Regions from separate parts of the Candidatus Thiodiazotropha sp. LNASS1 genome, predicted to be linked through region 1. Evidence: predicted binding sites of a transcription regulator. Region 1 holds the regulator's gene; each other region holds the start of a gene.
What was found. Region 1 encodes sigma-54, which starts transcription at its own class of promoters, with help from an activator protein. Its sites were predicted from a motif close to TGGCANGNTNCNTGCTT; they were not measured.

Region 1 (4,254 bases):
GTAGACCCCGTGCACCAGCAGTTTTTCACCCACCGGCTGACTGAAGCGTTCCAATAGGCGATTTATCACCTGATTGTCGGGTTGAGGGGTATAGAAAAGCGCAATACTCCTTTCCAGTGCCTGCTCCTCACATTCCTGAAGCGGTTTCAGTCCATCGGTGAATATAAGCGATGCGGGGGAGGCCTTGAACAGTACCTGTAGATAATCATGATAGACATCCTTTTCATCATTCAACAGATGTTCCCTTTCCGGCGGCCCGATAACCTGGATCTGATTGGGCCGAACCAGATTGAGGGGACCTGCGGGTGGCTTTCCATGTTGAGATTCAATATCCAGAACGATCTCAGTGTCCCCCCCTTCACCATTCCAGCTCAGCGAAAGCTCGCCGGCCAGCTCTTCATAGAGATCCCGAATGGTATAGATTGGCTTCATTAAGAGGAGATTATAGCTTCCCGTTGCTGGATCAGTTGATAAAGATCTTGCGCAGTTGTCGCTTGCCTCAACTCACTACAGAAATCGTGATCGTCAAACATCTGCGCCAGTTTGGCCAACAATTGCAGATGCTCATCGGTCGCCTCTTCCGGCACCAACATGGCGAAGGCAAGATCAACCGGTTGATTGTCGATGGCATCGAAATCGATTCCCTCCGGCAGTTGGACAAACGCCGCGAGAGCCTCGGTGATATGCGGCATGCGGGCATGGGGAAGTGCTATACCCTTGCCCAAACCGGTACTGCCCAGCCTTTCACGCTCAAGGAGCGCATCAAAAACCATATCTTGATTGAGATCTGGAACAGCCTCGGCCAGTCGCTGACCGAGCTGTTCCAATACGCGCTTCTTGCTGGCCGCCTCCACATTGCAACCGATCCGTTCTTCCACAAGATAACCGTTTGGAAACATGGAAACCTCGCCAGTTCAATCAGCCCGTATTATTCAGACGCATATTTTACGCCGCTTCCGGCGCGATGACTTTTCATTTTCTCCTTGTGCTTCAGCACCTGTCTATCCAACCTGTCCGTGAGCAGATCTATAGCTGCATACATGTCTTCCTGTACAGAATCCGCATAAACACTCGCACCGTTCACTTGCATTGTGGCTTCTGCCTTCTGCCTCATTTTTTCCACACTCAGGATAACGTGAACATTTATCACATTATCGAAATGGCGCTCCAGGCGCTCAAATTTACTATCCACATAGCTTTTCAAGGCATTGGTTACATCCACATGATGACCGGTCACGCTAATTTGCATAATTTTCTCCTATCTTAGATGAGGTTACCCATCACCCTGCCTGACATGACTAAATGGCGACAAGCCACATTTACAGTATATGCTGTTTGGCAATCCTCATAAGCCTTGTGCCTGGTTGCATCCGCAAAGGGATTACTGTCAACAGCCGGTGATCAGTCGCGCATTCAACTCCTATATCAGACGTTTACGTTCGTTCGACGGTGGAATACCCATCGACTCACGGTACTTTGCCACTGTCCGACGGGCAACTTCGATACCCTGATCGGACAAGAGGGCGGCAATCTTATTGTCACTGAGAGGCTTGTTGGGAATCTCAGCGGCAATCATTTTTTTTATCAGCGCACGAATTGCAGTAGACGAGCACTCACCTCCCGCACTGGTGCTGACATGGCTGGAAAAGAAATACTTGAACTCCAGCGTACCCCTGGGTGTATGCATATATTTCTGTGTCGTCACACGGGATATCGTCGATTCATGCATCTCCAGCGCCTCGGCGATATCCCTCAATACCAGAGGTTTCATCGCCTCCTCTCCATGCTCAAAGAACCCCCGTTGATACTCTACGATTTTACTCGCCACGCGTAAAATAGTTTCGTTTCTGCTCATCAGGCTCTTAATGAACCACCGGGCCTCCTGCAGATGGTTCTTCAAAAAAGTATTGTCTTTACTCTGGTCCGCGCGTCTGATCAGATTGGCATAGCCGGTGTTTACCCGCAGTTTCGGGGTCACCTCGCCATTCAGTTCAACCACCCATCGGCCGTTGCGCTTACTCACGAACACATCAGGTATGACATATTCAGGTTCGCTGCTCGCAATGAGTGTACCCGGATGGGGATTGAGCGTACGAATCAGCTGCATCACTGCCGCCAGCTCGTCCTGATCGATCTTCATCCTACGCATGATCTGGTTCTGGTCCTGCGCGGTCAGGAGGCTGAAATGGTCCTTGCAAAGCCTGATTGCCGACTGTAGATAGGGGGTCGATTCGGACAGTTGATTCAACTGGATAAGCAGGCAGTCCTGAGGACCCTGGGCGCCGACACCGGGTGGATCGAATGCCTGTATTCGATGCAACACCGCTTTGACATCGTCAATGGTGGCCTCTTCATCGTTCAGCGACTGCAGCACCTCCTCCAGATCTCCGGTGAAATAACCATCCTCGTTGATGCTGTCGATGATGGTTGTGGCGACATAGATATCCTGCGGAGTGAAGGGAGTCAGATTCATCTGCCACAGCAGATGGTCTTGTAGCGTCGTGGCGCTACTGTTCTGTATCAAATAGTCGTGGTCATTACTCTCGCCACTGCCACCCGTCGTCGGCTGATAGCTGTCATAGACATCGCTCCATTCACTGTCGACCGGCAGTTCTTCAGTCACCTGAGACGCATCAGTCTGGATTTCACGTTCATTGTTGATGTCGTTACTGCTCGAACCCTCTGCCGCTGAATTTTCCGCCGCCCCGTTGTCAGCGCCCTCATTCTCCTGAGTGCTGTTTTGTTGACCGAACTCCTCCTCCACTTCGAGCATAGGATTGGTCTCGATCACCTCCTGAACCTCCTGACTGAGGTCGAGAGCAGACAGTTGCAGCAGGCGTATTGCCTGCTGCAACTGTGGTGTCATGGTGAGATGTTGTCCGAGTCGGAGCTGTAGCGCCTGCTTCATCGCAGATGATATCTTTGGACCTGGTATGTTATTTGTATGTCTTTAACTTCATTCTAGCTAAAAAAACTCACCGAGGAAAAAGATTTTCTCCCCGGAATCCCGCCAGAATGCTAAAACTTGTCACTGCAAGCTTCCAGGATCAATCCTGGAATCCATTAGAAATCAAGGGGATGCATTACCCCCACAAAACCATCTCTACATAGAAAAATCTTCGCCAAGATAGACACTTCTCACCTCATCATTCTGAAGAATCTCATTCGTGGAGCCCTCAGCCAGCACTTGACCGCTATTGATGATATAGGCCCGATCACAGATATCCAGTGTCTCTCTAACATTATGATCCGTAATCAGAACGCCTATCTGCAGGGCCTTGAGATGTTGAATGATCTTTTTGATATCGATGACAGCAATAGGGTCGACACCGGCGAAAGGCTCATCCAATAGAATAAAGCGCGGCTGGACGGAGAGGGCTCTGGCAATCTCCAGACGCCTGCGCTCACCCCCCGAGAGGCTCATTGCCAGATTGTCCCGCAAGTGATCGATACCGAATTCCCGCAACAGCTGGTCACACATTTCACGGCGCTTGCCGGCATCCAGAACCTCCACTGTCTCCAGAATCGCAAGAATGTTCTGCTCAACCGTAAGCCGTCGAAATACCGATGGCTCCTGCGCCAGATAGCCAATACCGCTGCGCGCTCGCATATGCATAGCCCGATCGGTCAGAACCTCCCCATTGAGAAGTATCTCGCCATGATCCACCGGGATCAGACCGACGATCATATAAAAACTGGTGGTCTTACCGGCCCCATTGGGCCCCAGTAACCCGACCACTTCACCGCTGTTCACGCTAAGTGAGACGCCGTCCACAACATTGCGCTTACCATACTGCTTTTGAAGCGCCTTGGCCTGTAGCTGACTCATGGCTGCTTGTTTGGCTCGATGACAACCTGCACGCGTTGCTTACCTTGCGCGCTTGTACCCGCCTTGACCATTGCCTTGGCGCGATTGTAGATAATCCGGTCGTTGCGAAAACGGTTGCCACCCTGCTCAAGCGATGCATCATCGATCAACAGCAATTCATCACGCTCCGCGTTGATCTCCACACGCCGGGCTTCGCCATGAACCTCCTCATCCCCTTTCTCCGTCAACTGACGAAAGCGAACGGGACTCCCTTCACTGATGACCTTCTCCGTTTTGCCCTGGCGACGATGGATCCACAGCCGATCGGCCCAAATCCTCAGACTGCCCTGGGTGATCTCGACACTTCCCTCATATAACACCACACCGGATGCCTCATCGACGGAAAGGCTGTCCGCTTCCAGATGCATGGGTTGATCCTTGTCACT
Region 2 (4,254 bases), 2.8 Mb from region 1:
AGCCATGGATATAGTCGATGTATTGGTGTTATCACTGTTCCCGCCACCGCCACCACCGCCGCCACATGAAACGGTTAAGCATCCAATCAATACAGCAATGCCGACTCTATAAAATCCCATGGCTCTTCTACTCCAATAATTGCATAAATACCAAATAGCTTGGCAAAGAATCGGATATTCCAGGGAGGTTTGAACTTGACGTCGATCAAAAAACAGGGAACTAGGCCTGAGCGACGGACTAGAATGGGGAGTGCATCACATCAAATTATGAGTATAGGAATTTAAGGATGCCTCATCCATTCAGGACTCAGCCTGTATGAGACTTGAATAAGCATCTAACGGCTATTTCAAGAACTCCACGCGCAGATTGACACGGCGATTCTCGGCACGACCATTGGGATTTGAATTATCTGCAACAGGATGAGCATCCGCATAGCTGACCGAACGCAGATGTTTCGGCGCAAAACCCTGGTCCAACAGAAAACGGGTAACTGCATTGGCGCGAGCAGCTGCCAGTTCCCAATTCGACTGAAACCTGCCACCCAAAATCGGCCTGTCATCGGTATGCCCTTCCACGGCAATATCCGCCTCGCCAATCTCCTGCAGTGTCACAGCGAGCTTTTTCAATACGGGCAGGGCCTCGGCAAGCAGTTCCGCCTTGCCTGAATCGAAAAGAATCACATCGGCGATCTCCAGGGAGATCCCCTTGTCCCGTTGTACAACCTTAACCTCATCCTGGAAACGATCCTCTATCGCCGCAACCAGACGGGTTTCGGCATCAATGGTCTGTGCGGAATCAGCGTCAGTTTGAATCGATGGTTGCGGTTGTTGTACTTCAATAGTCGGCTCGTCGCTGGGAACGGCCTCATAGCTCGCCGCCATCCGGCTGTCTTCATTGGTTGTCTGGAGATGCTGTACTGCCATCTGTCCCAATAACACTACCAACATGGCCAGGATGACGCTCAGCACATCCACATAGGTCAGTAGCCATCCGCCATCGTTCTCTTCAATCTCCCAGGCATACCAGGTAGTGCCATCCAGTATTTCTTCCCTGGCTGCTTTATCGAGCATCTGGTTCTTTCCACTGTTGATGGTCATCGGTAGTCATGCCCTCAGGCCGCATGCTGGTTGGGATTTGCGATCAACTGCAACTCATGAGCCGCCTGCCGCATGTCCTGCCTGGCATTTACCTCATCCATCATTTCCCTGATCAGTTCAGCATGTTGCCGGTCGCACAACATCATGACTGCCTGGAGATGTGCGACGCGACGTGTAATCAACTGTCTGCCGCGTTGCTCGAGTTTGCTGGCTAAGGGTTTGAACACCAGATTGGCCAAAACCAGGCCATACACTGTGGTCAGCATGGCGAAACCCATGGCCGCACCGATAGAGGCCAGATTTCCGGACCCCAACCCGAATAACATCTGCACCAAACCAAGCAATGTTCCAAGCATGCCAAATGCCGGTGCATAGCCTCCCATGGCTCGCAACATCTCGGCAGGGCGGCGCAAGTGGTCCCGGTCTTCTGCAATCTGGCGCTGCAGCGTAAGCGTTACCTGGTCACGGGGAAAACCGTCCAAGATCAGTTGTGTCCCCCGGCGCAGCAGCGGTTCTGAGATCTGTTGAGTGACCGCTTCAGCCGGCCGAATTTCGCCGCGGCGGAAGTAATTTGCCGCTTGCAGAAAACGTCTGAACCCCTCTTCTTCGTCTTCCGTGTTGGCTGAGGGACGACGAAAATCGGCAATCAGCTCCCAAAGCGTCAATACGGAATTGAAGGAGTGGCTCATGATGGCTGTCAGTAGAGTACCGCCTACAACCAGGAAAAGACCTGAAATAATCGCGATCAGCCCGGAACCCGGGGCTAACAGCTGTATACTCACAGAACCCAGTACGGAGAGTGATAGCAACCCAATCCAAAGCTGAATAACCAATGCTGTTCTCCTGTTGAATATGCCCTTACCCAGTCCAACAGCAAATTGCAGGCCAAGTTTAACTTCGGAGCATTGTTGCCTTGTGAATCAGATCTCGTCATCGGCGTTCGAAACGCGATAGATTATCTGCCAGCTATTCCTGCTGACAGTTTCCAGTCTCATTGGATCTACCGATGAATTTCAGAACTATTGCTATCTCGCTCTCTTTTTTCCTGTTTCTCTCAAAGGTCAGCGACGCATCTGAGATCAATATGAATCCGGGAAAGTGGCAGTGGACAGCGGTACTGAATATGCCCGGCATGCCGATACAGCTGCCACCCACTTCCTATACAACCTGCATCACCAGGGCCGATTTCGTACCTAAGGAGAGTCAATTGGGAAAGGCTTGTGAAAATATCGAGCTCACCACAGAGGGGGATAAGGTGTCGTGGAATATTAGCTGCACCAAAGCGGCAGGTGTAACCAGAAGCCATGGAAGTATCACCTACCATGGTGATAGCGCCGAAGGTGTAATCAATATAGATGTGGAAGGTGTGCAAGTGAGTTCAAAGACCATTGGAAAGCGCTTAGGACCCTGTGATTAGAGTCATAAAGGTGAACTACACCAGACTCTGAAGCTTATATCTAAAAAAACCACTTTAATTATGGTAAATTCCTCCCACTCACCTGCCGCCTGCCAGGCTGCAGGTCACTTGGACACAGGTTCTAACATACCATGCATCTGTTATTTAGAATGTTTATAACACATTGAATAGCAAAAACATTATTTTACCGCGACTGGTTCGTCAGGTATTTGAATCCGGCCGATTTCTACACCCATTTATACTTATGTTTGGGCTGCTCGCTATCGAGCCTTTAGCAGCAGGCACCCCCGTCCCGATCGAAGAGTTACTCAAGCGGAGTTACCTGGACGATTACCATAGCAATGTTGTTTTCGGCTATCGCATCATCACTGAAACCGAACGCTTTGGCGCCCGTTATTCCGGCAACCAATTACGTTGCAGTAACTGCCACCTCAACGCCGGACGGAAACCGGATGCCATTCCCCTCAATGTTGCCGGTATGTACCCGAAATGGCGCAGTAAGAACGGGCGTCGGAATGGTATAGGACTGCGTATCCGTGAGTGTTTCGTCTATAGCCTGGATGGCATCATGCCTCCGGAGGACTCGCCGGAGATATTGGCTGTGGCGGCCTACATCTCCCATATCTCCTATGGTGAAATGATAGGCGAGGCACCACCGGGACGCGGGGTACCCACCCTGCCCGACACAGGCTATGACCCGAATCCAGCCAATGGCAAGGCCATCTATGACAGTAAGTGCGCCCTATGCCACGGCAGTGACGGCCATGGCATTCCAGGTATACCGCCGTTGTGGGGAATGGATGCATACAATAAAGGTGCCGGCATGGCCAATACCAAAAAGGCGGCCGGATTCATCTGGGCGAACATGCCCCTCGGACAGGAGCGTTCCCTGACCCATCAGGATGCCCTGGATGTATCGGCCTACATCAATATGCAGATCCGGCCGGGCGATCCCCGGCGAAGTAAAATGTTGAAACTCTTTGAATCCATCTCCGGACTGGTGGAGTAGATTGAGCTGCCGGAATAGACACGAGGTTAAACCATGGAATTTTGGGCCTGCTGACACTCGGCCAATGATAGTGATATGAGATATCTGCGACTGTTGTCGGAGTTAATTCCATGGAGGCCATCTCAAGCAGGAGAGCTGAAGCTAACGACAGAGGCGTTTGCCGCTGTTGTCGCAGCCATATTGGTGATACCCCAGGGCATCACCTTCGCCTATCTGGCAGGACTACCGCCTGAATATGGCATCTATACGTCGATTTTCGTAACCCTCTTCGCCAGTCTTTTCGGCACCAGTTCGATGTTGGGTGGACCAAACACCGCGGTTGCCGTATTGATCGGCATAACGGTAGCGCCTTTCGCAGGGCGTGGCAGCCCGCTCTATATCGACTATGTGATACTGCTCAGCCTGATGGTTGGACTGATTCAACTATCAATCTGGTTACTCAGGGGCGGCAAATATTTTCAATACCTAAGCCCGGCAGCCATAACCGGCATCACGGTCGGTGTAGGTATCATCCTCATCCTCTCATCTCTCGACGGTATGCTGGGGCTTACCCCATCGGGGACCCTTTTCTTCTTCGAAAAACTCTTTGTCATGGCTGATGATTGGCAGTCTTTGATCAATCCCTACAGCTTTACCATCGGTATCACAACTGTGATTACAGGAATCATCGCAAAAATCAGGTTCCCCCGGTATGCAATCCTGATCGCCATGGTTGTCGGCTATGCCGCAG
Region 3 (4,254 bases), 180 kb from region 1:
TACCACACACGATCATGCATGTGAGGGAATTCGGCGAAGCCGTCGAAATACTTGTTGTAGTGACTGATGGTATGGATCTGGGTTTGTGCATGGCGCAGCTCATCCAGGGACTGCATCTGCGCCGCCACTCTCGGACCCACACCCCGAATATGCCGGCCCAGGTGCGCGAAGTGGCGATGGGCCTGGTACTCCAGCGGCGTGACACCGGTAAGAAACAGCTTGATGGCATTTACATAACGGGCATCGGAGATACCCAACTGGCCGTTGTTCTGGGCAAACGAGTCGAGTACCGCGTAGAGCTTGCGCTCCTTCTCGCCCTGGTACTTCCAGTAGGCATCCATGGTCAGGCGGAAGGGATCCTCCCACTTCGACCAGTCGGTGATCTTGATCCCCTCGAAGGTATCATAGGGAAAGACATCGTCCATCTTCTGGTAGCTGGTCTCCCAGTCCAGACCTCTGGTCATCAGCGCATAGCGCTGCTTCAGGTTCAGCTTTTTTTTGCGTTGGGGTGTCATAGCTTGCTCCTCCGGTGTTACACGCCCCAGGAGAGGACCAGCTCGTCATCGTCCTCATCCAGGCTGCCGCCCATGGAGACGATGGTGAGGTGGATCTCCTGCGGGTCCCAGTCACGGCCGATGCGCTCGGATACCGACTCGGCCTTCACCACCAACCGCTCCGGACAGTCGATCTTGACCGCACCTGGCATGTAGTTGGCGTTGGCACTGGGATTGTCATGCAGAATGGACTCGATCACGGGACGAGCCTCGTCATTGTTTTGCAGGGTGATGGATACTATTCCAGCCATCTCGGCCTCCTCCTATACGGTCAGGCCGAGCTTACCGGCTCGGACATCCAGTTGTTCACGCACATCGGCGATTGCCGATTCAGCGCCATCGACCAGCACCATAGATGCCAACGGCGTCAGGGCCTCTGTCATGGTGTCGCGCCATGCTCTGTACCATTGGGAGAGCTGGGCCTGATTCTCATCCGACTCCTTGCTTGCAACCTTCACGACCGCATCCACCCAGCGATTGTGTTCGGCACTCCAGTCAACCATGAACTCACACAGCATGGAGAGGGCCGCCGCACCGTGTTTCTGGCCTTGCGTGTCGAAATGGTTGTAGACAAGGGGATAGACCAACCCGTCCATGACCAGGAACTGGGCCAGCATCGCCTCGAACCAATCCTTCAGTACCAGGCTGTCTTCCACCGCTTTACGCACGCCCTGCCAGGCATCCGCCTCCATCCACTGAGTTTTGGCCTCATCCAGCAGCTCACCGTTGCCACTGCCGAGGACGATGCCGATGCGGGAGAGGATCTGCGCAATGCCCAGCCGATCCCCCGCGGTAAAGATCGCCGCCGATGTGATGGCGGTGCCATAGCCGGCATCGCTGATGGAACAGGCGTTCATATTCGCGCCCCACTCATAGTGGCGCAGCGGGATCAGATATCTGACGATCAGCTCCCGCCAGGCGGCGTCGATATTGGCCAGCATGTCGCGCTTCTCCTCGAAGGCGAAGTTGCGCTCCGTAGTCTGGTGCATGTTGGCGCGGGCGATTGTGTAAGTGCCGTAGTAGAACTGTCGCGGATCCTTGAAGAGATACCAGTCCTGCATCCTGATTGCGGTACGCCCCTCATCGAAGGTCCAATATTCCGGACCCCATATGGGACGATAGTGGAAGTGCGTCGTAGCCTGAACATCGTACACTCCCTCTTCATAACGCGATGCCGGCACATCGGAACCCAAGCGGCGCGCAACATGGGCAAAGGTCTGTCGCCTCGGCTCCACATTCACAGTTTTTATATCGATACTCATCGTTAGAATGCTCCTCCAGAAAGCTATCGATTCAGATCCGGATGGGTTGGATTTCGATAGAGGCCAGGACGGCTGTCGTTCCCGTCTACACTGCCAATCTCATCAGGACGTTGTATTAAAGTGGCTTGATGCTTCGCGCAGAAAGCCCTGAACTCGTCATAGGGGAGGATCAGTTCAACCGTCAGGTCTTCATCGTTGATGGAAAACTCGAACTCAACAAACCTGTGCAGCCGTTCACCGGTCACTCGGATATAGGCTTTGCCGATGTCCGGCACATAATCTCCCATCACTTCCTCCTCAAACCCGGCCGATCCGCACTTGATGCAAAATCCGCCTTATTGCTGGTCAAAAAAACAGGGCAGAATCTGTGCCAAAACACCTACACCATTGAATTTAATGAGTATTTATAGATTTGTTGCAGCTATTGGAGGATAGGTGATTTCACCATCAGATCAAAAACAATTCACCAATTTGATCATTTAACCAAATAGATAAGCGGTATCTTGATAAATGTTGCTTTTGCACAATGTCAGTGCAAAAACAAAACGCGCATCTTTTATCGATTTGTTTTACGCCCGCTTCATTTTATGATTTGATAAAAACAACAACCCAAACTATAAGAATCATAAGAACTCAGACACGAGAAAGATTAGCAAGCCCGCCATTAAGGAGGATGGCTTAGCCACTACAGATACCGGTAAGCAGCTCGAGACCGGCCGGAGGAGATATGTCATCCCAAATCAGCATTGCCGGTCTGCCCTCGGAGGACCGAAATCTGCACCTGTCATTCGATGCGGGCACGATTCTGCTCAACGATCAGCGCATGGTATTGATGCACACCCATGCTATGGGAGCGTTGCGTAAAGAGCTCATGGATACATTGGGTATGGAGCGGGCCAGAGGCGTCCTTATCCGCATGGGATACGCATCCGGCGCCAAGGATGCAGAGCTTGCCCGTAAACTGTTACCTGAATCCACCGATGAAGAGCTGTTGATGATGGGGCCTCGCCTGCACACCCTGGAAGGTGTGGTGCACGTAAAACCCATTAAGGTCGATATAGACATCCGTCAGCGCCACTTCTATGGTGAATTTCTTTGGGAGAACTCCCATGAAGCCGAAGAACACTTAAAGCTTTTCGGCATTCATCACGATCCTGTCTGCTGGACCCAGATCGGTTACGCCTCAGGGTATACCAGTGAGATTATGGGACGTTTCATCGCCTATCGCGAGGTTGACTGCCGCGCCAAAGGCGATCGCCACTGCCGCATCATCGGCAGGCCCATCGAAGAGTGGGATAACGCCGAAGAGGAGCGTAGTTACTACCGTCCCGATCCGATGGCAGAGCAGTTGTTGGCGCTACAGGATGAGGTCAACCATCTACGTGACTCGCTGCAGGAGGAGACAGGCATTGGCGACATGGTTGGCGCATCTCAACCCTTCATACAAGCCTGCGATATGTTGCGTAAGGTGGCTGACAGTCATGTCACCGTGTTGCTGCTTGGTGAAACAGGTGTCGGCAAGGAGATGTTCGCCCGTGCACTCCACAGCATCAGCCCATTGGCAAAAAACCCATTCATTGCCATCAACTGCGCGACAATCCCGGATGAATTGATCGAATCGGAACTATTCGGCGTGGAGAAAGGCGCCTACACCGGCGCTCAGCAGTCGCGTCCCGGGCGTTTCGAACGCGCGCATGGCGGTACGCTTTTCCTCGACGAAGTGGGTGAACTCTCAATGAACGCACAGGCCAAGCTTCTGCGTGTGCTGCAGGAAGGGGAGATAGAACGGGTGGGTGATACCCGGACCCGCAAGGTTGATGTACGGGTTGTAGCCGCGACAAACGTGGATCTGCAGGAGGCGGTGTCTGACGGGCGATTCCGCTCCGATCTCTACTATCGCTTAAATATCTATCCGGTTATCATCCCACCGCTTCGTGATCGCAAGGACGATATCGAACTGCTGGTAACCCGTTTTCTTGAAAAGTACACCGCCCGGCATGGCAAGCGGGTCAGCGGTATCACTGAAAAGGCGCTGGAGGCGCTTAAGGACTACGACTGGCCGGGTAATATCCGGGAGCTAGAAAATATGATCGAACGGGGAGTTATCATTGTCACCCCGGGGGATGCAATCGATCTCAAAGACCTGTTTCCATGTCTCAGCATGAGTCCGGAAGTCCCGCTGTTCAACAACTCAAACGAAAAGGATGGCGGAGACGTTGAATCGCTTGCCAGTCAGGTGATAGACCAATCGACCAGTCTCGAAGAGATGGAGACACTGCTGCTGGAGACCGCGGTAAAGAAGGCCAGTGGCAACCTGAGCCAAGCGGCGCGTATCTTAGGCATCACCCGTCCGCAATTAGCCTATCGTTTGAAAAAGCGTGAGCAGGAATAGACGACTGACTCAACAGTGAGGGCCTTGAGTCCAAACAGCCTGGAAG
Region 4 (4,254 bases), 1.6 Mb from region 1:
GATACAGTGGACTGTTTAAAAATGTGCCAGGCAGTCAGGCCTGTTTTACCGCTCCCATAAGCCGTAAGCGTGATTTACAAGTAAAAAGATCGGCTTACAGCTCAAATCCGCCAGCTTGTTGAATCGATAAAATACCCCGGATTTCAAGTAGATAATATTCGTCTACATATTTGCCTGTCGCCTGCGGGCTGCGATTTGACCGCCTAAGACATCCAGGCCTTTTGAGACCATTCAGACGCTGTACAACTGCAACAGCATGGGTATCAGCCGATATCGATATTAAATAACATCAATTTCTGTACCAACATGATGGCGCGTTTTTTGCGAGCGCTTAATTCAGATATGCATTTCTCGATCGAGACACTGCAGAGGGTTCGGAAACAGACCTGGTTTGAATGAACGAGATGGCTGGATTCCGGGTTGTTGACGCAGGTTCAGGTGGATGATTGTATGTGGGGAGTTCCTCGAATTTTGAACATTTCAGACACAACGGGAATACCTGGAACAGAGGCTTCATGCCCGGTCCGGGAAGGGTTCGGAGCAGTTGTTGAACAGCCAGGATCTGCGCGGATCCCCCAATGTTCAACATACAGGGAGTGGAGAGAGACACTATGCAGCATGTGATTATCGGTGCAGGCCCGGCAGGTGTGGTTGCAGCCGAATCAATCAGAAAGTTCGATAAATCCAGTACTGTCACATTAGTCAGTAATGAATCTGAAAGACCCTATTCACGCCTTGCGATACCGCGGTTTCTGCAAGGTACTATTGCTGAAAAGGATACCTATCTCAGATGCGGGCAGGACTATTTCGCCTCCCAGTCCATTGACGTTCGCAGGGGATGTGTTGTCAAGGTGGATAGTCGTAACGATTCGGTGAATCTGGCGGATGGCACGCGCCTGGAATATGACCGTTTGTTGATTGCCACCGGCTGTCGGCCTGAAAAGCCGGCGATTCCCGGTAAAGAGCTTCCTGGTGTTGTGAACTGTTGGACTCTCGAGGATGCAAGAAAGATTGTGTGTAATCTAGGCATCAACAGTCGATTGATTGTGGTTGGCGGAGGTTTTATCGGCTTCGTTATTATCGATGCGCTAGCACGTACCGGCGCGCACATCGATGTGATTGAAAAGGGAAACCGTATCCTCCCTCATTTAATGAACGATGAATCAAGTCGTTTAATCCAATCGTGGTGTGATAAGAAAGGCATCGAGGTGAAAACATGTGTTGATATCGAGGCGATTGAAAGAAGAAGCGTAACCAGTGGTAATGCGGGATCGGGTTCGCATCTCAGTGTTTTATTGGACAATGGTGATAGTCTCAATGCAGACATGGTGATTTTTACAACAGGTACCAAGATCAATACAAAATTTCTCGAAGGATCGGAGATTGCATTTGATCATGGTGTATTAGTGGATGAGCGTCTCAATACCAATATGCCGAATGTCTTTGCTGCTGGCGATGCCTGTCAAGGTCTTGGTTTTTCCACCGGCGGTCGAAGAGTGCAGGCTGTGCAACTAACCGCCAGTGAACATGGGCGCATAGCAGCTGCAAACATGTGTGGATTTAAAGCCAGATATTCAGGAAGCATCACCATGAATGTGCTTGATACGCTGGGGTTGGTATCCAGTTCCTTCGGTGCCTGGAACGGTGTTGAGGGCGGGGAGAGTGTCACCTATTCCCTGTCCGGTAACTACACATATCTTAACCTTCAGTTTAGTGAGGATAAACTTGTCGGCGGATCTTGCATCGGGAATGCCGAGTGCCTGCAGCAATTACCCAGGTTGATTCATGCGCATACTCCACTTAAAGAATGGAAAAAAAGGCTCATGGATGATCCATGCCGGCTTGGCGAGGCGTATCATGCACTTTCTCAAGTGAACATCAGTAACAACTAGGTGCTGTTCTGAACCTAATCTATTCTTAATTGATCGCCTACCGAATACAACAAATGTGTTGAGTCTTGAACCACTGTCTCAAAACATGACAACTCAGGGTGGGTGATCATAATCGATGATTATTTCTTTTGACTACCGAAGTATCTTAAGTTTTTTTAATAAAAATAAACGTTTATCAATAACCAATCGTTAAACGCAATGTTTGGCCTGGTTCTTGCTGAAAACCTGTAACGAGGAATGGGATGTATCCAACGAACTGTTACGGGAACAGAACAATCCATTGAACTTGGAGGAGAAGAAATGATGATTTCCCTGCATCGAAAAAGGGTTTTGCTCAAAGTGGTTGCAATATCCAGCATCAGTGCCGCTGTTACCTTTACCGGTACGGTTAATGCACGCACGACACAGGCTGAAATAGATGATGATGCAGCCAGTACACAAGATGTTCTGAGCTGGGGTATGGGCCAGCAAGGCCAGCGTTACAGCCCGCTTAAGAAGATCAATACAGGCAATGTTAAGAAACTGGTACCCGCATGGAGTTTCTCATTTGGTGGAGAGAAGCAGCGTGGACAGGAGGCACAGCCGGTTATCAAGGATGGTAAGATGTTTGTCACGGCATCATATTCCCGACTTTATGCAATTGACACAAAGACAGGTCAAGAGCTTTGGCAATATGATCACCGCCTGCCTGATGGCATCCTGCCATGTTGTGACGTGGTCAACCGAGGTGCGGCGCTGTATGACGATCTGGTGATTTTCGGAACCTTGGATGCACGGATTATCGCTCTCCATCAGGATACCGGAAAGGTCGTCTGGCGTGCCAAGATCGATGACTATAAGGCGGGCTACTCTTTCACGGCAGCGCCTCTGATTGTCAAGGACATGGTTATCACAGGTGTCTCCGGTGGTGAATTTGGTGTCATCGGGCGTGTTGAGGCGCGTGATGCAAAGACCGGTAAACTGCGTTGGATCCGTCCGTCGGTCGAAGGGCATATGGGTCATATCTGGAAAGGTGACAAAAAGATGGAGAATGGTGTCACCGGTAAGACCAATGCCAGTTGGCCCGGCGATATGTGGAAAACCGGTGGCGCCGCAACCTGGCAGGGCGGTACCTATGATCATGAAACCGATCTGATCTTTTACGGTACGGGTAATCCCGCACCGTGGAATGCGCATCTGAGGCCTGGCGACAACCTCTATTCGACATCGACTCTGGCCATCGATCCCGATACCGGGAAGATCGCATGGCATTATCAATACACGCCTAATGACGGTTGGGATTATGATGGTGTCAACGAACTCGTTTCGTTCAATAGCGGCGGCGAGAAGCTGGCAGGTCACGCTGACAGGAACGGCTTTTTCTATGTCCTGGACCGTACCAACGGTAAATTGAAAAACGCTTTTCCATTTGTCAACAGGATCGATTGGGCGAAAGGCGTTGACCTGAAGACCGGCCGTCCACTCGAAACCGGTGTGCGTCCAGGTGATCCCACCAAGAGCAAAGATGGTAAAAAGGGTGATGTTGTATTCGTCGCGCCCTCTTTCCTCGGCGCGAAAAACTGGATGCCTATGGCTTACAGTCCGGATACCGAACTCTTCTATGTACCGGCCAATGAGTGGGGCATGGACCTCTGGAATGAGCCCATTACCTATAAAAAGGGCGCGGCCTACCTGGGTGCCGGATTTACCATCAAGCCCCTCAATGATGACTACATCGGTGCATTGCGTGCGGTCAATCCAAAGACTGGAAAAATCGTATGGGAATACAAAAACAACGCACCTCTATGGGGTGGCGTGATGACGACAGCCGGCGGATTGGTGTTTACCGGCACGCCGGAAGGTTACCTGAAGGCGTTCGATGCCAAGACCGGAGATGAGTTGTGGAATTTCCAGACCGGTTCCGGTGTGGTCGGTTGTCCGGTTACCTGGGAGCAGGATGGTGAGCAGTACATCGCTGTACCCTCCGGCTGGGGTGGCGCAGTCCCACTGTGGGGTGGTGATGTGGCCAAGAAGGTCAAATACCTGAACCAGGGTGGATCACTCTGGGTCTTCAAGTTGTCTGATGTCTGATTAGCGTGATGGATCGGATATTGTGTTTGATATCCGATCCTGATCCGCGCTCAGCAGTGCTGACCAAACAACTTACAATCCAACACTGACAGATAAATAGCGATAGAGAAATCTTGCCGGATGGTTATCAGGCATGACGATCATTCTCGGGCTTTCTGTTTGATTACCTGGAGTATCTCCACATGCAAATCTCAACATCAATTAAAGTCGGACTCGGTCTGATATTATCGGCTATCATTGCGGGTAAGGCTTTAGCGCACGGCGATGTGGCGCCTCAGGCCGTTGATACCAA

Region 2: AB8516_RS01985 (motility protein A) is a predicted target of sigma-54. The motif match lies at 1,970-1,986, and genes of this name have one in related genera.
Region 3: AB8516_RS13455 (phenol hydroxylase subunit) is a predicted target of sigma-54. The motif match lies at 2,173-2,189, and genes of this name have one in related genera.
Region 4: AB8516_RS07000 (methanol/ethanol family PQQ-dependent dehydrogenase) is a predicted target of sigma-54. The motif match lies at 2,096-2,112, and genes of this name have one in related genera.

The regions. Positions count from the first base shown of each region.
Region 1 is NZ_OZ156465.1:3,251,208-3,255,461, reverse strand. It holds gene hprK (HPr(Ser) kinase/phosphatase) at 1-432, opposite strand, end outside; gene ptsN (PTS IIA-like nitrogen regulatory protein PtsN) at 432-899, opposite strand; gene raiA (ribosome hibernation-promoting factor, HPF/YfiA family) at 929-1,249, opposite strand; gene AB8516_RS14305 (RNA polymerase factor sigma-54) at 1,421-2,908, opposite strand; gene lptB (LPS export ABC transporter ATP-binding protein) at 3,104-3,829, opposite strand; gene lptA (lipopolysaccharide transport periplasmic protein LptA) at 3,826-4,254, opposite strand, start outside.
Region 2 is NZ_OZ156465.1:472,919-477,172, reverse strand. It holds gene AB8516_RS01995 (cytochrome-c peroxidase) at 1-120, opposite strand, end outside; gene AB8516_RS01990 (flagellar motor protein MotB) at 343-1,071, opposite strand; gene AB8516_RS01985 (motility protein A) at 1,113-1,931, opposite strand; gene AB8516_RS01980 (DUF3617 family protein) at 2,105-2,515, shown strand; gene AB8516_RS01975 (c-type cytochrome) at 2,760-3,524, shown strand; gene AB8516_RS01970 (SulP family inorganic anion transporter) at 3,600-4,254, shown strand, end outside.
Region 3 is NZ_OZ156465.1:3,068,964-3,073,217, reverse strand. It holds gene AB8516_RS13470 (aromatic/alkene/methane monooxygenase hydroxylase/oxygenase subunit alpha) at 1-515, opposite strand, end outside; gene AB8516_RS13465 (MmoB/DmpM family protein) at 533-805, opposite strand; gene AB8516_RS13460 (aromatic/alkene monooxygenase hydroxylase subunit beta) at 818-1,816, opposite strand; gene AB8516_RS13455 (phenol hydroxylase subunit) at 1,840-2,103, opposite strand; gene AB8516_RS13450 (sigma 54-interacting transcriptional regulator) at 2,544-4,208, shown strand.
Region 4 is NZ_OZ156465.1:1,616,428-1,620,681, reverse strand. It holds gene AB8516_RS07005 (NAD(P)/FAD-dependent oxidoreductase) at 612-1,892, shown strand; gene AB8516_RS07000 (methanol/ethanol family PQQ-dependent dehydrogenase) at 2,193-3,962, shown strand; gene pedF (cytochrome c-550 PedF) at 4,145-4,254, shown strand, end outside.